Regions from separate parts of the Pseudomonas sp. Marseille-QA0332 genome, predicted to be linked through region 3. Evidence: predicted binding sites of a transcription regulator. Region 3 holds the regulator's gene; each other region holds the start of a gene.
The links. Region 3 encodes FliA, which starts transcription of late flagellar genes. Its sites were predicted from a motif close to CTAAAGTTTNNNNNNNNNNNGCCGNTAA; they were not measured.
Positions count from the first base shown of each region.

Region 1: the regulator FliA is predicted to act here: its motif matches at 1,975-2,002, upstream of motA (flagellar motor stator protein MotA).
Region 2: the regulator FliA is predicted to act here: its motif matches at 2,715-2,742, upstream of ACY8GK_RS20570 (flagellar protein MotY).

Region 1 covers NZ_CM143106.1:2,931,038-2,935,883, reverse strand. Annotated here, with positions in the region: gene ACY8GK_RS13650 (rhodanese-like domain-containing protein) at 1-368, opposite strand, end outside; gene ACY8GK_RS13645 (HDOD domain-containing protein) at 413-1,936, opposite strand; gene motA (flagellar motor stator protein MotA) at 2,059-2,910, shown strand; gene motB (flagellar motor protein MotB) at 2,914-3,942, shown strand; gene rsgA (small ribosomal subunit biogenesis GTPase RsgA) at 3,988-4,846, opposite strand, start outside.
Region 2 covers NZ_CM143106.1:4,453,168-4,458,013, forward strand. Annotated here, with positions in the region: gene ACY8GK_RS20550 (bacterioferritin-associated ferredoxin) at 1-12, opposite strand, end outside; gene ACY8GK_RS20555 (peroxiredoxin) at 226-828, shown strand; gene rnt (ribonuclease T) at 889-1,500, opposite strand; gene pyrC (dihydroorotase) at 1,557-2,603, opposite strand; gene ACY8GK_RS20570 (flagellar protein MotY) at 2,779-3,756, shown strand; gene ACY8GK_RS20575 (argininosuccinate synthase) at 3,886-4,846, shown strand, end outside.
Region 3 covers NZ_CM143106.1:375,111-379,956, reverse strand. Annotated here, with positions in the region: gene ACY8GK_RS01810 (chemotaxis protein CheA) at 1-1,228, opposite strand, end outside; gene ACY8GK_RS01805 (protein phosphatase CheZ) at 1,241-2,029, opposite strand; gene ACY8GK_RS01800 (chemotaxis response regulator CheY) at 2,047-2,421, opposite strand; gene fliA (RNA polymerase sigma factor FliA) at 2,576-3,316, opposite strand; gene fleN (flagellar synthesis regulator FleN) at 3,313-4,155, opposite strand; gene flhF (flagellar biosynthesis protein FlhF) at 4,255-4,846, opposite strand, start outside.

The DNA of each region.
Region 1 (4,846 bases), 2.0 Mb from region 3:
TCGGTCGGCCAGCCCTGGATGCCGCCATTGAGGTAGTGGTAGTGCTTGTGTCCGATCACGTCGAGGAGCCAGATGAAGCGGCCTGCCCAGCCGCCACCTTCGTCATCGTAGACGACATAGACGGCATCCTCGCGATGCCCGAGTTCGGCGAACAGCCTTTCCAGGTCCGCTTGCGCGGGCAACAGCCCCGGCGCCGGCGGCAAGCCAAGCTGGGTGCGCTTGGGATCGACGAAGCGGGCGCCTGGCACATGACCGCTGGCGTAGCGCTGTGCGCTGCTCAGGTCGACCAGGATCAGCCGTGGGCTGGACAGCCGCGGCAACAGGTCGGCCGGTTCGATCACCAAGGGCAAGCCGGAAAAGTCGGTCATCGGCAGTCTCCAAGAAAGATGGATCGGCGATTGTAGCGCAAGGCTCAGGCCTTGCGGTTGCCAAACGTGGCCAGGGCACGCTCCAGGCACTGGCTGGTCCTGCTGAAGGCCTGCACCCCTATGTCGGCCAGGGGACGACCGTCCTGGTCGGCGATGACCAGCATCAACACCTGGCCATTGACCGCCAGCGAGCGCAACAGCACATGTTCGCTGCGCCAGAGCGCCTGCAGAGACGCCGGTAGCGAGGCGCTCAGGCGGGCGTGGTTGTCCGGCGTCAGGCGCAACTGCGCGGCCTGGCTCATCAGGCGCTGCAGCACGGCGCCTTGCTCCAGTGGCAGGCTCAGCCTTGCTGCCTCCCGTGCCAACCCGGCGCTCTGCAGGACCCGCAGGCACTGGTTGGGCTTGTCGAGGGTCAGCAGCATGACGCGCTGCATGCCACAGGCCAGCAAGGCTTCCCGAGCCTGGTTGCCCAGGTGCACGGCGTTGGTGAAAGGGCTGGGCTGGGCGAGCAGTTCGCCGCACAGCTTGCGCCAGTGTTCCAGCTGCTGTGGCGAAGGCGGCTCGGGAGCCAGCATGTCCGGGTGCGGGCGACGCTGGTGCCATGGCCAGAGCAATGCCTCGGCCGGGTGGAACAAGGCCTTGCGCGCGTGTTGGCGCGCGCTGGCGGCAGCTTGCTGGTGGACCTGCTGACGAACATCGTCGAGCGAAGTCTGCAGATAGAGGCTGGTAAGCAGCTGCCAGCGCAGCAGGTGCGGGTTGTCCCAGCCCACCTGGGCCGCCAGTGCCAGGCCGTTGGCCAGCATCACGGTATTGGCCGGCTGGTTGAACCAGCGGCGCAGGGCCGGTTCCTCGTCCAGACGCCGCTGCTGGGTGAGCACTTGCGGCTCGCGGGCGATGTCGAGCACCTTGGCCAGTGACTCGCGTTCCTCGATCAGCAAGTGGTAGCCCTGGGTCACCCAGGCGGGCAGGCGCCAATGTCGGGCCAGGGCCTGGCACAGCTCCATGATCCGCACGCCGAACAGTTCGTATTCCACCGCCGCAGCGTTTTCACGCTTGTGGATCACTCGCAGCTCCCAGGCATCGAGCAGCCGGGGATGGGTCATGGCCAGTGGCCAGAGCGGGGCGAGGAACAGCAGGCTGCCCCAGTGGATTTCCTGCCACAGGCGCGCCAGGCGACTGGCGAACAGGCCGCTGGCCTGCTGGCTGGCATGCTGGCTGATCAGCTGGAACTGGCGCAGCACTGGGGGAATATCGTCTGGCTGCAGCGCCGGCAGGCGAGCAAGCAACTGCGCGGTGCGCTCGAGCCCCAGCCGGTTGAGCGCGATTTCCAGGCTCTCGGCCGGTTCGGCCTGGCTGGCATTGGCCCGATGATTGGCCTCGCGCATGACACCAAGGGCCAGCGCGGGACTGTCCTGCATCAATTCGGCAATCTCGCGCAGCGAACGGCGGCTGTCGTTGATGGCCGACAGGACCCGCTCGTGGCTGGGCTTGGGCACGGGCAGGCGGATCCCGTCGAGCAGTTTCACCCATGCATCGAGCGTTGCTGGAGTCTTGGTTTCGCTTGGCATTCTGATATCAGCTCGAACTGGCTTTTCGATTTGACCGGCTTTAGTCTGGCGCGGTTCTGCCGATAAGGAGATGAGCGTCTTCAAGCTCCCGACCCAGACCCCGACAGCAAGTGTTTTGAACCATGGCAAAAATTATCGGCATCATCGTCGTATTCGCGAGCGTGCTCGGCGGCTACGTGCTTTCCCACGGCAAGATCGCGGCCCTGATCCAGCCGTTCGAGGTCCTCATCATCGGGGGCGCTGCCTTTGGCGCGTTCCTCCAGGCCAACCCTGGCTACATGACCATGCATGTGATCAAGAAGTCGATCAAGATGTTCGGCTCGCGCTTTACCCACACCTTCTACCTCGAAGTGCTTGGCCTGGTCTATGAAATCCTCAACAAGAGCCGCCGCGAAGGCATGATGGCCGTCGAGGCGGACATCGAGGACCCGGCCGCCAGTCCGATCTTCGCCAAGTACCCGGCCGTGCTGGCGGACGAGCGCATGACCGCCTACATCTGCGACTACCTGCGCATCATGTCCACCGGCAACATGGCGCCGCACGAACTCGAAGGGCTGTTCGACATGGAACTGCTGAGCATGAAGGAAGAGCTCGAGCATCCCTCCCATGCGGTCACCGGCATCGCCGACGGCATGCCTGGCTTCGGTATCGTCGCGGCGGTGTTGGGCATCGTGGTCACCATGGCCTCGCTGGGCGACGGCGACCAGGCCTCGATCGGCCTGCACGTAGGCGCGGCACTGGTCGGCACCTTCTTCGGCATTCTCGCCGCCTATGGTTTCTTCGGCCCGCTGGCTACCTGCCTGGCCCACGATGCCAAGGAAGAAGTGAACCTGTACGAGGCGATCAAGGCCTCGCTGGTGGCCTCGGCTTCGGGCATGCCACCGTCGCTGGCCGTCGAGTTCGGACGCAAGGTGCTCTATCCCAAGCATCGTCCGAGTTTCTCCGAGCTGGAACAAGCCGTTCGCGGTCGTTGAGTCATGGAAAACAATCAGCCGATTATCATCAAGCGCGTCAAGCGCTTTGGCGGCGGTCACCATGGCGGCGCCTGGAAGATCGCCTTCGCCGACTTCGCCACGGCGATGATGGCGTTCTTCCTAGTGCTCTGGCTGCTCTCGACGGCCACGCCCGAACAGAAGATCGCCATCGCCGGTTACTTCAAGGATCCGATCGGCTTCTCGGAAAGCGGCACGCCCTATGTCATCGACCTAGGTGGCTCGCCACAGTTGTCGCCGGAGAAGACCATCAACCCCGAGCAGCAGGCCGAGCCCAGTCGCGAGAACAGTGTCCAGCTCGACAAGGAGCAGGTCGAAAGCCTTGCCGAACAGGTCGAGCGCGAGCGTCTGGAGCTGTTGCTGCAAGAGTTGCAGAACAAGGTCGAGGAGAACCCCGAGCTCCAGAAGTTCAAGGACCAGATCCTCTTCGAGATCACCCAGGACGGCCTGCGCATCCAGATCATGGATGCCGAGAATCGCCCCATGTTCGCCTTGGGCAGCGCGCGTTTGCAGCCTTATTTCGAAGATATCCTGCTGGCCATGGCCGATACCATCAAGGCGGTGCCGAACAAGATCAGCATCAGCGGCCATACCGATGCCAAGGCCTATGCCGGCAGCGGCGAGTTCGGCAACTGGGAGCTTTCCTCCAACCGGGCCAATGCGGCACGGCGCGCACTGGTGGCCGGCGGCTATCCGGACGAGCAGGTGGCGCGGGTGGTCGGCTATGCCTCGTCCTCGCTGTTCGACCGCAAGGATCCGTTCAATCCGGTCAACCGACGGATCGACATCATCGTCCTGACCAAGAAGGCCCAGCGTGACATCGAAGGGGAGCAGGGCGCGCCGGCCCAGCCCGATGCCACGACCCCGCCAGCCGGTGCCGCTCCCGCCGATGCCACGCCGAAGGCTCCAGCCGACAGCCAAGGCGCCCAGGCACCGATGCAGCCGCGGGAACTGAGGCAGAAGCTGAACATCTTCGAGCAAGGCACGCTGAAGCTGGACGAGCCCCGCGAGTGATGTCCTGCCAGGCCGCACTGCTTCGCGCGACCTGGCAGGGGCCTGTCAGTACTCGTCTTCAGGCAGGCTGGCGATGATCGACCGGTAGCTGTTCATCCGCTGCGGTCGAATCCGACCGCCCTCCAGCGCGCCCAGCAGGGCGCAGCCCGGTTCCCGGTCATGCTTGCAGTCGCGGAAGCGACATTTGCCCAGCAGCTCGCGAAACTCGATGAAGCCTGCCTCGACATCGTCGCGGCTGACATGCATCAGGCCGAATTCGCGGATGCCTGGGGAGTCGATCAGGTCGCCGCCATTGGGGAAGTGGTAGAGCCGCGCCGTGGTGGTGGTGTGAGTACCTTGTCCGGACCACTCGGACAGGTCGCCGACCTTGGTTCGCGCCGCGGGGAGCAGGCTGTTGACGAGGGAGGACTTGCCCACGCCCGACTGGCCGACGAATACGCTGGTGCAGCCGTCGAGTGCCTGTTGCAAGCGCTGCATGCCATCGCCATGGTGGGCCGACACCTCCAGCAAGGGGTAGCCCAGCTCACGGTAGACCGATAGCAAGGTCTCGAGCGCTTCGGCGTTCTGCTCGTTCACCAGGTCGGCCTTGTTGAGCAGCAACAAGGGCTGGATCCCGGCATGTTCGGCGGCCACCAGGTAGCGATCGATCAGGTTGGCCTGGGGCTCGGGGGCGGGCGCGAAGACGATCACGATCCGATCCACGTTGGCCGCGACCGGCTTGAGCTGGCCATGGTTGTTGGGCCGGCACAGCTCGGTGCTGCGCGGCATCTGCGCGACGATGACGCCGATGCCCTGGTTGCCGGCGCGCCATACGACCCGGTCACCCGTGACCAGGGCCGGCAGGTTGGCGCGCAGGTGACAGCGGAAGATTTCGCCGGCCGACTCGCCGTCGCTGGCCTCGACA
Region 2 (4,846 bases), 500 kb from region 3:
ACACACATACATAAGTCAGACCATCGTCGGTTGTGGCTTGATGGTCTGGAGAGTAATGGTAATGAGAATGCTTGTCAAAGCGCATCCAGGTCGCTGCCGGCTGGCCTGACCGACGGTTAGACTCGGTCTATCGACAGCAGGCGTGTATGATGGGCAGCCTTTTGGGCGAACCTTGGCCCGAAGCGGCCAAGGTTGAACCCTTTGTTCATCATCAGGAGATAACGAATGAGCGTGCTCGTTGGCAAGCAAGCCCCCGATTTCACCGTCGCTGCCGTGCTCGGCAATGGCGAGATCGTCGACACCTTCAACCTGGCCTCGGCCATCAAGGGCAAGTACGGCCTGGTGTTCTTCTACCCGCTGGACTTCACTTTCGTCTGCCCGTCCGAGCTCATCGCCCTGGACAACCGCATGCCGGAATTCCAGGCGCGTGGCGTGGAAGTGATCGGTGTCTCCATCGACTCCCATTTCACCCATAATGCCTGGCGCAACACGCCGGTCGAGAAAGGCGGCATCGGTCAGGTCAAGTACACCCTGGCAGCCGATATCTCCCACGAAATCTGCAAGGCCTACGATGTCGAGTCCGAAGGTGGCGTGGCCTTCCGTGGCGCATTCCTGATCGACAAGAACGGCGTCGTCCGCTCGCAGATCATCAACGACCTGCCGCTGGGCCGCAACATGGACGAGCTGCTGCGCCTGGTCGACGCCCTGCAGTTCCACGAGGAGCACGGCGAAGTCTGCCCGGCCAACTGGAAGAAAGGCGACAAAGGCATGACCGCTTCGCCGGAAGGTGTCGCTGCCTACCTGAGCGAGAATGCCGGCAAGCTGTGAATCCCGGTATTGCCGTGCATGAAAGAACCGGCCCCATGGGCCGGTTTTTTTGCACTGGCGTCAGTCGTCGAAGTGGCGCCAACCGCCCATGTCTTTCCAGCGGTTGACGATGGCACAGAACAGTTCGGCGGTCTTTTCCGTGTCGTACCGCGCCGAGTGTGCTTCTCGTCCATCGAAATCGATGTCGGCGCTTTGGCACGCCCTGGCCAGTACCGTCTGCCCGTAGGCGAGGCCGGCCAGCGTAGCGGTATCGAAGCTGGAGAAGGGGTGGAATGGATTGCGCTTGAGGTCGGTACGGGCTACCGCCGCGTTCAGGAAACCCAGGTCGAAGCTGCTGTTGTGCCCGACCAGGATCGCTCGCTTGCAGCTGTTGGCCTTGAGTGCCTTGCGCACGCCACGGAAGATGTCGGTCAGGGCGGTTTCTTCGCTCACCGCCATGCGCAGCGGATGATCGAGCTTGATGCCGGTGAATTCCAGCGCCGCCTGTTCGATGTTGGCACCCTCGAACGGCTCCACCCGATGGAAATAGGTGTGTTCGGGGAACAGGAAACCTTTTTCGTCCATGCCGATGGTCACGGCGGCGATTTCCAGGAGCGCATCGGTGGCGCTGTTGAAACCGCCGGTCTCGACATCCACCACCACGGGCAGATAGCCACGGAAGCGTTCTGCCATGGGGTGGCGCGGGCCGGCGGCCTGACCGTCCTGGTCTTCTTCGTAGCGGTCTTCGCTCACGCGTTTTCCTCCAGCAGACGCCAGCGCAGCTTCTCGCCCGCGCGCAGCGGTATCACCGTCTGCTCGCCGAAGGGCAGGCTTTCAGGCGCGGTCCATTCCTGGCGAACCAGGGTGATCGTATCGGTGTTGGCCGGCAGGCCATAGAACGCCGGGCCGTGCAGGCTCGCGAAGCCTTCGAGCTTGTCCAGCGCGCCGCGCTGTTCGAACGCCTCGGCATACAGCTCGATGGCCGCATAGGCGGTGTAGCAGCCCGCGCAGCCGCAGGCCGACTCCTTGGCGTGACGAGCATGCGGAGCCGAATCGGTACCCAGGAAGAACTTGCTGTTGCCGCTGGTGGCCGCCTCGAGCAGGGCTACCTGATGCGTATTGCGCTTGAGGATCGGCAGGCAATAGAAATGCGGGCGGATGCCGCCGACCAGCATGTGGTTGCGGTTGTATAGCAGATGCTGCGCGGTGATCGTGGCGCCGACGTTGGCCGGGGCCTCCCGGACGAACTGCGCGGCATCCGCCGTGGTGATGTGTTCGAACACCACCTTGAGGGTCGGGAAGCGCTCGACCACGCGGCGCAGGTGCTCGTCGATGAAGCGTTTTTCGCGATCGAATACGTCGATCTCGGCGCGCGTCACCTCGCCGTGCACCAGCAAGGGCATGCCTGCCTCGGCCAGCGCTTCGAGGACGGGGAAGATATTGTCGATACTGCTCACGCCCGAGTCGGAATTGGTGGTCGCGCCGGCCGGATAGAGCTTGGCTGCATGGACGAAGCCGCTGGCCTTGGCGGCGCGGATGTCATCCGGGCTGGTGCGGTCGGTGAGGTACAGCACCATCAGCGGTTCGAAGCGACTACCGGCCGGCAGCGCGGCCAGGATGCGCTCGCGGTACGCGCCCGCCTCGCAGGCGTTGCGCACCGGGGGTACCAGGTTGGGCATGATGATGGCACGGGCGAAGGTGCGCGCCACGTCACCGACGGTATGCGGCAACACCGCGCCATCGCGCAGGTGGATATGCCAGTCATCGGGACGCAGGAGGGTCAGGCGATCGGACATTGGGAATTCCAGGCGGGTCGAACTCAGGCAGCAATGCTACCGGAAAACCCCGATGCGAGCACTGCCTTGCAGCCTTGCGCGCCTGCAAGGGCAAGGTTTGCCGTGCAACCGGTCAAGTTTTGCGCCGATACGCCGATAGCCCGGAGGTAGCCGTGATCATCCCGTGGAGCCGCTCGTGCGTCGTCATCTAGTTCTGCTCAGCCTGTTCGCCAGCCTGCCGGCGACGGCACTGACCTTCCAGACCCGCATGGAAAACATCGCCTGGACAGTCGAAGGCGATCAGTTCGAGTGTCGGTTGACCCAGCCTATCGAGGGCTTCGGCAGCGGCGAGTTCGTGCGCCGTGCCGGCGAAGGGCCAGTCTTTCGCCTGCGTTCGGCCGGCAACGCCCTGGGTGCAGGTCCGGCCACTCTGCTGGCGGCTGCCGCGCCTTGGCAGCCCGGGCGGGCCGACATCAGTCTGGGAACGGTGCGCCTGGCCCGTGATGGAGTGCTCTTCAGCTCCTCCCAGGGGCAAGCCAGCCGCCTGATCAACGGCTTGCTCGACGGTCGCAGCACGGTGGTGCGCAACCGGGCCGGCGAAGGTGGCCAGGCAATGGAGGTGCGGGTACTGCCGGTAAGCTTCGCCAAGGCCTATGGTGACTACCAGGCCTGCGCGGGCAAGCTGCTGCCGATGAACTACGACCAGGTCCGCCAGACCCAGGTAGGCTTCCCTGGCGGCGGCACCGAGCTGGATGCGTCGGCCAAGGCCCGGCTGGACGTGGTATTGGCCTACATGAAGGCCGACCCGACGGTTAACCGGGTCGAGCTCGACGGCCACTCCGACAACAGCGGCAACCGCTTGACCAATCGCGAGCTTTCCCGCCGCCGCGCCCTGGCGGTGGCCGACTACCTCAAGGCCCATGGCGTGCCGGAAGCCGACATCGTGGTGCGCTTTCACGGTGAGCGCTATCCGCTCGCCCGAAACGACAGCTCGGCCAACCGGGCGCGCAACCGACGGGTGAGCCTCGAGCTGGATCGGGTTGCCGCGGTCCAAGGGCCGGTGGAAGGCGCGGCACCTGCAGGTGGACCGGCCGAGCGGGCGCAGCAGGCTGGTGCATCGACACCAGCGCAGACCGCCAGCACTGCCAGGTCGCCTCGGCCTGGCGAACCGTGACACGGCCGTAGCGAAAACCTGCCGGAAAAACCTTGTCGCTTTGGCATCACAAGCTGTCGCCCTACTGTAAAATCACCCACAAGCCCGGTAGAATCGGGCCCTTTCCGTACAACCCCGTGGAGTGATGGCATGGCGGACGTAAAAAAGGTCGTACTGGCGTATTCCGGCGGCCTTGATACTTCGGTGATTCTCAAGTGGCTGCAAGACACCTACAACTGCGAAGTGGTGACCTTCACCGCCGACCTGGGCCAGGGCGAGGAAGTCGAGCCCGCTCGCGCCAAGGCGCAGGCCATGGGCGTCAAGGAAATCTACATCGATGACCTGCGCGAAGAGTTCGTGCGAGATTTCGTCTTCCCGATGTTCCGTGCCAACACGGTGTACGAAGGCGAGTACCTGCTCGGTACTTCCATTGCCCGCCCGCTGATCGCCAAGCGCCTGATCGAGATCGCCAACGAGACCGGCGCCGATGCCATTTCCCATGGCGCGACCGGCAAGGGCAACGACCAGGTTCGCTTCGAGCTGGGCGCCTACGCGCTCAAGCCGGGCGTCAAGGTCATCGCGCCATGGCGCGAGTGGGACCTGCTGTCGCGCGAGAAGCTGATGGACTATGCCGAGAAGCATGGCATCCCGATCGAGCGCCATGGCAAGAAGAAATCGCCCTATTCGATGGATGCCAACCTGCTGCATATTTCCTATGAAGGCGGGGTCCTGGAGGATACCTGGACCGAGCACGAGGAAGACATGTGGCGCTGGAGCGTCTCTCCGGAGAAGGCCCCCGACCAGCCAACCTACCTGGAGCTGACCTACCGCAATGGCGATATCGTCGCGCTCGACGGCGTCGATATGAGCCCCGCCACGGTACTGGCCACGCTCAACCGCATCGGCGGCGAAAACGGCATCGGCCGACTGGATATCGTGGAAAACCGCTATGTCGGCATGAAGTCGCGTGGCTGCTACGAAACTCCCGGCGGGACCATCATGCTCAAGGCGCACCGGGCTATCGAATCGATCACCCTGGACCGCGAAGTCGCTCACCTCAAGGATGAGCTGATGCCCAAGTACGCCAGCCTGATCTACACCGGCTACTGGT
Region 3 (4,846 bases):
TCTTCATGACGGCGGTCTGCAGGTCGGCGGTCACCACGTCCAAGTTGGACACGGCCTTGGACATGGCCTCGTCGCCGCTGTTGAGCCCCAGGCGCACCAGCCGGTTGCGTACCAGCACCAGCTCGCCGACCATGTTCATGATCTCGTCGAGACGCGCGGTGTCCACCCGTACCGTGGTCTCGGCTTCGCTGGCCGGATGCTTCTCGGCCACTGGCGCAGGCGAGCGCGCAGGCGCCACGGGCCTGGCCGTCGCAGCCGAGGCCGCAGGCGCCGATACTGGCGCGGGATGCGCCGTGGCGGGCGTCTGCTGGGGCTTCGTCGCGGCAGGCGCGCTGGCGACCGCCTCGTTGGTGAACTTGCCCTTGCCATGCAGCTCGTCGAGCAGGGCTTCGAATTCCTGTTCGGTGATGTGCTCGTTCGTGGCCGTGACGGGCGAGCCCGTCGGTGGCGCCGCGACGGCGGCAGGCGCGAGCGCATCGGCATCGAAGGTACCCTTGCCATGCAACTGGTCGAGCAGGGCCTCGAACTCGTCGTCGGTGATCTCGTCGCTGGCCGAAGCGGTTGCCGGTTGCTGGGCAGGCGGCGAAACGACCGCCGGGGAAAACTGGCCCTTGCCATGCAACTGATCGAGCAACGACTCGAACTCGGCATCGCTGATCTCGTCATCTGCCGTCGCCGCCGGCTCATCCAGTGGCCGCTGGGCCGCCTCGGCCTCGGCCTTGACCGCATCCAGCGAATCGAGCAACTGCTCGAACTCGGTGTCGGTGATATCGTCCGCTGGCGCCGCTACCGGCTCGACAGGCGCCGCCGCCGGCTGGGCGGGCGCGGGCTCGGCACTGGCCGGCTCGGCCAGGCGCGCCAGGGCCGCCAGCAGCTCGGGCGTGGCCGGGGTCACTTCGCTGCGCTCGCGGACCTGCCCGAACATGCCATTGACCGTGTCGAGCGCCTCCAGGACCACGTCCATCAGCTCGGCGTCGACGCGCCGCTCGCCCTTGCGCAGGATGTCGAAGACGTTCTCGGCAATGTGGCAGCACTCCACCAGCTCATTGAGCTGGAGAAAGCCGGCGCCTCCCTTTACCGTGTGAAAACCGCGAAAGATGGCATTGAGCAGGTCGGCATCATCCGGTCGGCTTTCCAGCTCGACCAGTTGCTCGGACAGTTGCTCGAGAATTTCGCCGGCTTCTACCAGGAAATCCTGAAGGATTTCTTCATCGGCGCCGAAGCTCATCAAAGGTGCTCCTTAAAAACCAAGGCTGGACAGCAGATCATCGACATCGTCCTGGCCGGACATGACGTCTTCACGCTTATCGGCATGAATCTGCGGACCTTCACCCCGAGTCGGATGTTTTTCTTGATCTTTTTCCGCGCGCAGCTGCTGATGGTCATGTTCGATGCCGGCGAAGCGATCGACCTGGCTGGCCATCAGCACCAGCTTGAGCAGGTTGCTTTCGACATCGGTGACCAGCGCGGTGACCCGCTTGATGACCTGCCCGGTGAGGTCCTGGTAATCCTGCGCCAGCAGGATGTCGTTGAGATGCCCGCTGACCTTGCGGTTACCCTCGGCGCTGCGCGCCAGGAAAGCGTCGACGCGCCGGGCCAGTTCGCGGAACTCCGCGGCATCCAGCTCCCGCCGCATGAACCGCTGCCAGTCGCCCCCCAGCGCCTGCGCCTGGGCGGCCAGCTCGTTGACCACCGGGGTGCTGGCTTCCACCAGATCCATGGTGCGATTGGCCGCTCCCTCGGTCAGCTTGACCACATAGGCCAGGCGCTCGGTGGCGTCGGTGATCTGCGACACTTCCTCGGCCTGCGGCGTGCGCGGGTCGATCTGGAAGTTGACGATCGCGCTGTGCAGCTCGCGCGTGAGCTTGCCGACTTCCTGATACAAGCCACGATCGCGGGTCTGGTTCAGCTGGTGGATCAGTTGCACCGCTTCGCCGAAACGGCCTCGCTCGAGGCTCTCGACCAATTCCTGGGCATGCTTCTTGAGGGTCGTTTCGAACTCCCCGAGAGACGTTTGCTTTGACTCCATGGCGCCCTCTGCACTGCTCAAGCGTTGACGCGCTCGAAGATCTTTTCGATTTTTTCCTTGAGCACCTGTGCCGTGAAAGGCTTGACCACATAGCCGTTGACCCCGGCCTGGGCCGCCTCGATGATCTGGTCACGCTTGGCTTCGGCGGTGACCATCAGCACCGGCATGGCCTTGAGCCGCTCGTCGGCGCGCACCTTGCGCAGCAGGTCGATGCCGGACATGCCGGGCATGTTCCAGTCGGTCACCAGGAAGTCGTAGTGGCCGTTCTGCAACATCGGCAGCGCCGTGGTGCCATCATCGGCCTCTTCGGTATTGGTGAAACCCAGATCACGCAAGAGGTTCTTGATGATCCGCCGCATCGTCGAAAAATCGTCCACGATGAGGATTTTCATGTCTTTGTTCAATTAGGCCTCCAGGCAGTCTCAAACACGCTCGGCGCCGAGCGCGCACTTCATTCTTGGGGAGCTGCAAGCTGGCGAGCGTCGTTTGTGCGAGCGTCGCTCCCCCCATCAACACAATTCGCTTTTTCTTGCAGCCCGCGACTTCTCAGCGCGCCCGCCATTCGCCCAGGCGGCTTCGCAAGCGCGCCGCGCACTGGCTGTGCAACTGGCTGACCCGCGATTCGCTGACTCCCAGCACCTCGCCGATCTCCTTGAGGTTGAGCTCCTCGTCGTAGTACAGCGCCAGCACCAGCCGTTCACGCTCGGGCAGGTTGGCGATCGCATCCGTCAGCGCCGCCTGGAAGCGTTCGTCTTCCAGGTCGCGCGAGGGTTCGGCCTGGGCACTGGCGCCGTCCTCGTGCAGGCCTTCGTGCTCGCCGTCCTGCAACAGGTCGTCGAAGCTGAACAGGCGGCTACCCAAGGTATCGTTGAGGATCGCGTAGTAATCGTCGAGGCTCAATTGGAGTTCGGCAGCGACCTCATGATCTTTAGCGTCACGGCCGCTGCGCGACTCCACCGCGCGTATCGCGTCGCTAACCATGCGGGTGTTGCGATGCACCGAACGCGGGGCCCAGTCGCCCTTGCGCACTTCGTCGAGCATGGCGCCGCGGATGCGGATACCGGCATAGGTCTCGAAGCTGGCACCCTTGCTCGCATCGTACTTGTTGGCCACTTCGAGCAGGCCGATCATGCCCGCCTGGATCAGGTCCTCGACCTGGACGTTCGCCGGCAGGCGCGCCAGCAGGTGGTAGGCGATCCGCTTGACCAAGGGCGCGTAGCGCTCGACCAGCTCGTATTGGGCGTCGCGCGACGCCTTGCCGTACATCTTCAATCCGCTCGCGCTCATAGTACCGGACCCACGCTGGTGGGCTGCACCAGACGCTCGACGAAGAATTCCAGATGCCCGCGTGGATTGGCGGGCAACGGCCAGCTATCGACTTTCTGCGCGATGGCCTTGAAGGCCAGCGCGCACTTGGAGCGAGGAAACGCCTCGTAGACCGCGCGCTGCTTCTGCACCGCCTTGCGCACGCACTCGTCGTACGGCACGGCACCGACATACTGCAGGGCGACGTCGAGGAAACGGTCGGTCACCTTGGTCAGCTTGGCGAACAGGTTGCGCCCTTCCTGGGGACTCTGCGCCATGTTGGCCAGCACGCGGAAGCGGTTCATGCCGTAGTCGCGGTTGAGCAGCTTGATCAGCGCATAAGCGTCGGTGATCGAGGTCGGCTCGTCGCACACCACCAGCAGGACCTCCTGGGCCGCGCGGACGAAACTGACCACCGAATCGCCGATGCCGGCGGCGGTATCGATCACCAGCACGTCGAGGTTGTCGCCGATCTCGCTGAAGGCCTGGATCAGGCCGGCGTGCTGGGCCGGTGCCAGGTGCACCATGCTCTGGGTGCCGGAGGCGGCCGGCACGATGCGTACCCCGCCCGGCCCCTGCAGCAGCACGTCGCGCAGCTCGCAACGGCCTTCGATCACGTCGGCCAGGGTGCGCTTGGGCGTAAGGCCCAGCAGCACGTCGACGTTGGCCAGGCCAAGGTCGGCGTCCAGCAACATGACCCGGCGGCCAAGCTCCGCCAGTGCCAGCGACAGGTTCACTGAAACGTTGGTCTTGCCCACGCCACCTTTGCCGCCGGTCACGGCGATCACCTGTACGGGATGCATGCTACCCATGTCTGTTATTTACCTTGTCTCGCTGGGACCCGGACCAGGCGCGGTACCGCGCCTGCCTGGCCCATCGTGGGCTGGAAGCCCCCTGGATGGAGGTGATATGCATTGAATTCAACCTGCACGCTTGCCCGGGCTGTGATAGAGATCAGCGAACATGTCGGCCATGGCCTCGTCGCTGGGCTCGTCCTGTAACTGCACGCTGACCGCGCGGCTGACCAGCTGGTGCTTGCGCGGCAGGTGCAGGTCGTCGGGGATGCGTGGTCCATCGGTCAGATAGGCCACCGGTAGCCGATGGCTGATGGCCAGGCTCAGCACTTCGCCGAGACTCGCCGTTTCGTCGAGCTTGGTCAGGATGCAACCGGCCAGGCCGCAGCGGCTGTAGCTGTGGTAGGCGGCGGTGAGCACCTGCTTCTGGCTGGTGGTGGCCAGCACCAGGTAATTCTTCGAGGCGATACCACGTCCGGCCAGGGACTCCAGCTGCATGCGCAGCGCCGGATCGCTGGCCTGCAGGCCGGCGGTATCGATCAGCACCACGCGCTTGCGCATCAGCGGCTCGAGCGCCTGGACCAGCGATTCGCCCGGATCGACGTAGGTCACCGGCACGTTGAGAATCCGGCCGAGGGTCTTGAGCTGTTCCTGTGCGCCGATGCGAAAACTGTCCATGCTGACCAGCGCTAGATTGTGCGCGCCGTACTTGAGCACA